2 regions of the Aquamicrobium sp. NLF2-7 genome follow, and region 2 is predicted to be linked to the other one. Evidence: predicted binding sites of a transcription regulator. Region 2 holds the regulator's gene; the other holds the start of a gene.
What was found. The regulator HrcA, encoded in region 2, represses chaperone genes, less so after heat shock. The targets are predictions, from matches to a motif close to GTTAGCACTCNCNNNNNGNGAGTGCTAAC.

Region 1 (2,397 bases), on a different contig from region 2:
GGCTCTTCCAGCTCCACCCGCATCTTCTCCTGATTGGTGATGAAGTAGGGCGAGAGATATCCGCGGTCGAACTGCATGCCTTCCACGACTTCCAGCCCGGTCTCGGCGGTCTTTGCTTCCTCGACGGTGATGACGCCCTCATTGCCGACCTTCTGCATGGCCTCGGCCAGGAAGCGGCCGATTTCGGTGTCGCCATTGGCCGAGATGGTGCCGACCTGCGCGATCTCGTCGTTTTTCGTGATCTTGCGGGCATTGGCCTTCAGTTCGGCCACCACCGCATCCACGGCCTTGTCTATGCCGCGCTTCAGGTCCATCGGGTTCATGCCGGAGGCGACGGCCTTCGCGCCTTCCCTGACGATGGCCTGCGCCAGAACGGTGGCGGTGGTGGTGCCGTCGCCGGCCAGATCGTTGGTTCTGGAGGCAACCTCGCGCACCATCTGCGCGCCCATGTTCTCGAACTTGTCCTCAAGCTCGATCTCTTTGGCGACGGAAACGCCGTCCTTGGTGATGCGCGGCGCGCCGAACGACTTGTCGATGACGACGTTGCGGCCCTTCGGCCCGAGCGTCACCTTCACCGCATTGGCGAGAATATCGACGCCGCGCAGCATCTTCTCGCGGGCTTCGGTGTTGAACTTGACTTCCTTGGCAGCCATTGGATCACTCCTTCAATAGGCAGCTTTCGTTGACTGGTTGCTGGGACTGGTTGATGGTCGAAGAATCCGTCAGGCGGCCTTCTTCAGCGTGGTGGGCTGCTCGATCACGCCCATCACGTCGCTTTCCTTCATGATGAGCAGGTCTTCGCCGTCGAGCCTGATCTCGGTGCCGGACCACTTGCCGAACAGAATGCGGTCGCCGACCTTCACGTCGAGCTCGACCAGCTTGCCGCTTTCGTCGCGGGCACCGGGGCCGACGGCGATGACTTCGCCTTCCTGCGGCTTTTCTTTCGCGGTGTCGGGGATGATGATGCCGCCGGCCGTCTTTTCGTCGGCCTCGATGCGGCGCACCAGAATGCGGTCATGCAGGGGACGGAACGTCATGTCTTTGTTCTCCTCTCACGGACAAACGAACTGCACCGTTCCGCCCGGATCGTGCGGAGCGGAACGGCACGCGCGACCCTTTCCGGCGTCGCGCGGCTATCGATCTGGTTTCGCGGATTTCGGGTTTCAAGAGGTGTCGGCAAAAATTTTGGCACTCGCAGCACATGATTGCTAGTGCCATGAAATCACAATGTTTTTTACACCGGCAAAGCTTTTCGATCTTGAATTTGAACGATGATCGGCCACACTGTGAAGGTGTGGGTGGAATGGTGCCGGCGGCAGCGCGCAAGGGAGGTTACGAAACAGGCCCGCCTTCATCCCGGCGTCACCCGCATCCGACCGTCGCCTTGCGACCGGGGCAGGCGCGGTCCGGACAGGACCAGCCCCCGGACACGTTCACAAGACGTGCACACACGACATGCGCAAGGATGTACCAATGGCAACCACGGCACGCAGCGATTTCCAGCTTCAGATGATGGGCTACGGCCTGACCACGGCCGAAATCCATTACCATCTGCCCGATCACCCTTCCCTGCTCCAGCTCTATATCTGGCAGGAATATGATCTGTCTCCGCATTTCCCCGAGCTGAAGAGCTTCCTCGATTACTGGGCGCGGGAGCTGGATGGCCCGCTGCATTCGGTGCGGGTTGCCCATCACCACCTGATCACGCCCGCCGAGTGGCGCGCGGTGGACAGGGAGATCTCCATTCACTGAGGGCAGACCCCGAGCGGGATCACCGAGGGCTTTCCCCTGACGCGGCGCGAACCGGCCGCGACCGGCAAGCCGGATCGCCGATATGAGCAGCCCATAGCGTCTACATTTGCCTGCTGGCCGGTCCAGCGGGCAATATGCTTAGGTCCACGCCATCTCCTTCCCGTTGACGCCGCATATGTAAGAGATAATTCTAATCATGCGGCGATCCGCAGGATTTCATCCCTGTATGAGGGTCCGGGCTTGCAGGAGAATGCCGCCAATTCCGGACGCTGCCGGACTTCGTGATCCATCGGGCATCGTGCTACCGGGCATCGATCCACTTCCTCAACGCGTTCTGGCGGAGCAGAAAATGAACATGGTTTCCCTTTCCCGGCGCACCCTTTTCAAGGGTTCGGCACTTCTGCTGGCCTCCACCGCCCTGCCCCGGCTCACCTTCGCCCAGAGCGGCAGCCGCCTCGTCGTCGCCGCCGATTCCGAGCCGCGCAACCTCAACCCGGCCATCGTCGCCTCGAACGGCGTTTTTTTCGTCGCCTCCAAGGTCATCGAGTCGCTGGCCGAAGCCTCGTTCGATGGCGAGGGAGGGCTGGCGCCGCGCCTCGCCACTTCGTGGGAGGGCTCGGCCGATGGGCTTTCGGCCACCTTCAA
Region 2 (2,397 bases):
GTGCGGGTGCCGCCATCGGCCTGAAGCACATCGCAGTCGATGGTGATCTGCTGCTCGCCCAGCGCCTGCATATCGACGACGGCGCGCAGCGAGCGGCCGATGAGACGCTGGATTTCCTGCGTGCGCCCGCCCTGCTTTCCGGCGGAAGCCTCGCGGCGCATGCGCTCGCCCGTCGAACGCGGCAGCATGCCATATTCGGCCGTGACCCAGCCCTTGCCGGAATTGCGCATCCAGCCCGGCACCCGCTCTTCGAGGCTTGCCGTGCACAGCACATGGGTATCGCCGAATTTCACGAGGCAGGAACCTTCGGCGTGCTTTGAAAAGCCGCGCTCGAAGGAGATGGCGCGCATTTCGTCTGGCTGGCGTTTGGAGGGGCGCATGTCGTGTCTTTCCAATCCTGTGATTTTGCCGATCCTGAGATTTTGCGGGCTTGTAGCCCTCCACGGCTGCTTGCGCAAAGGAAAACGGCTCGCTTGCACTGGCGCCCGCCGCGTCTATATCCTTTGTATAGAGGTACGACATGACAAAGCACAGTTCAGCCCCGACACCGCCACTTCCCCCATCACAGTGGCAGTCGCTGGATACGCGCTCGCGCGAGATCTTCCGGCGTCTCGTCGATTCCTACCTGAAGGACGGCGAGCCGGTGGGGTCGCGCAGCCTGTCGCGCATCCTGCCCTCGACATTGTCGCCGGCCACGATCCGCAACGTGATGAGTGATCTGGAGCATCTGGGCCTGATCTACGCGCCGCATGTCTCGGCCGGGCGCCTGCCGACGCAGGCGGGCCTGCGCTTCTTCGTCGATGCCTTCATGGAGATCGGGGACCTCGGCGACGAGGAACGGCGCAGCATCGAGGCGCAGATCAAGGCCTCGGGCAACGATACTTCACTGGAACACATGCTGACGGAGGCGAGCCAGTTGCTGTCCGGCATGTCGCGCGGCGCGGGCGTCGTGCTGGCGGCCAAGAGCGAGGCGGCCCTCAAGCACATCGAGTTCATCCAGCTTGAGCCGACAAAGGCGCTGACCGTGCTGGTCTCGCAGAACGGCGATGTGGAAAACCGCATCATCGACCTGCCGGCGGGCGTTACCGTCTCGCAACTGCACGAGGCCTCCAACTTCCTCAACGCCCACATCCGCGGACGCACGCTGGCCGAGGCGCGCACGGAAATCTCGCGCATCAAGGAAGAAACGCGCGCGGCCCTCGATTCGCTGTCGCAGGCGCTGGTGGAAAAGGGGCTGGCGGTGTGGGCGGGAACCGAAAGCGACCTTCCGGCGCGGCTGATCGTGCGCGGCCGGGCGAATCTTCTGGAAAACATCACCGCGCAGGCGGACATGGAACTGCTCAAAAACCTGTTCGATGACCTGGAGACGCAGGACGGACTACTGCAATTGCTCAACCTCGCCGAAGAGGGCCCCGGCGTGCGCATCTTCATCGGCTCGGAGAACAAGCTGTTCTCACTGTCGGGATCGTCGCTGGTGGTGGCGCCCTATCGCGACGCGGAGGCGCGCGTTGTCGGCGCGCTCGGCGTCATCGGCCCGACGCGGCTCAACTATGCCCGCATCGTGCCGATGGTCGACTATACCGCACAGCTCGTCTCGCGCATGCTGCGCTGAAAAAGGCGCGCCACATCACGCCCTCGTGTGATGCATCGCCGCGCCCGCTTTCCTAAAGTGCCGCCTGACGGGTCGACAGGGGAAGGAGGACGGCATGATCCACCTCATGAAACGGGTCGCGGCGGCTTCGGTCCTGCTGGCGGGCACTGCCGCGATGGGACAGGAAACCGGCGCGACGCTGACCGGCGAAGCAGCGTTCGGCGGCTGGCGGGACGACAGGCCGGGCATTCGGCGGCATTTCACGCCGCAGGACCTTCCCGCTCCCTTTGCGACAGAGTCCACCTCCAACAGCGCGCGGCGGGTCAGCCCGCCGGAAAATGTCAGCCCCCAACTGCCACAGGGCTTTTCCGCACACATGATCGCTTCCGGCCTCGGCGGGCCGCGTATCGTGCGCGTGGCCCCGAATGGCGACATATTCGTTGCCGAATCCGGCGCCGATCAGGTGTCGGTCTATCGCCTAGAAGACGGCAGCGCGCAGCCTGTGCAAAACTCCGTCTTTGCCGGCGGGCTGAACCAGCCCTACGGCATCGCCTTCCATCCCGCCGACGATCCGCAATGGGTTTATGTCGCCAACACCGACAGCGTCGTTCGCTTCCCTTACAAAAGCGGCGACCTCGAAGCCTCTTCCGAACCCGAGGTCATCATTGCCGAGCTTCCTTCCGGAGCCCACTGGACCCGCGACCTCGCCTTCTCCGCGGACGGCGAAACGCTCTACGTCTCGGTCGGCTCGCAATCGAATGTCGCCTCCGGCATGGGCGAGGCGCCCGGAGGGCTGGACGCATGGC

Region 1: groES (co-chaperone GroES) is a predicted target of HrcA. The motif match lies at 1,185-1,213, and genes of this name have one in related genera.

What each region holds. Positions count from the first base shown of each region.
Region 1 is NZ_JAKSED010000003.1:120,358-122,754, forward strand. It holds gene groL (chaperonin GroEL) at 1-653, opposite strand, end outside; gene groES (co-chaperone GroES) at 723-1,037, opposite strand; gene MIC97_RS19130 (usg protein) at 1,474-1,752, shown strand; gene MIC97_RS19135 (ABC transporter substrate-binding protein) at 2,102-2,397, shown strand, end outside.
Region 2 is NZ_JAKSED010000001.1:3,147,400-3,149,796, reverse strand. It holds gene rph (ribonuclease PH) at 1-380, opposite strand, end outside; gene hrcA (heat-inducible transcriptional repressor HrcA) at 521-1,612, shown strand; gene MIC97_RS15435 (sorbosone dehydrogenase family protein) at 1,767-2,397, shown strand, end outside.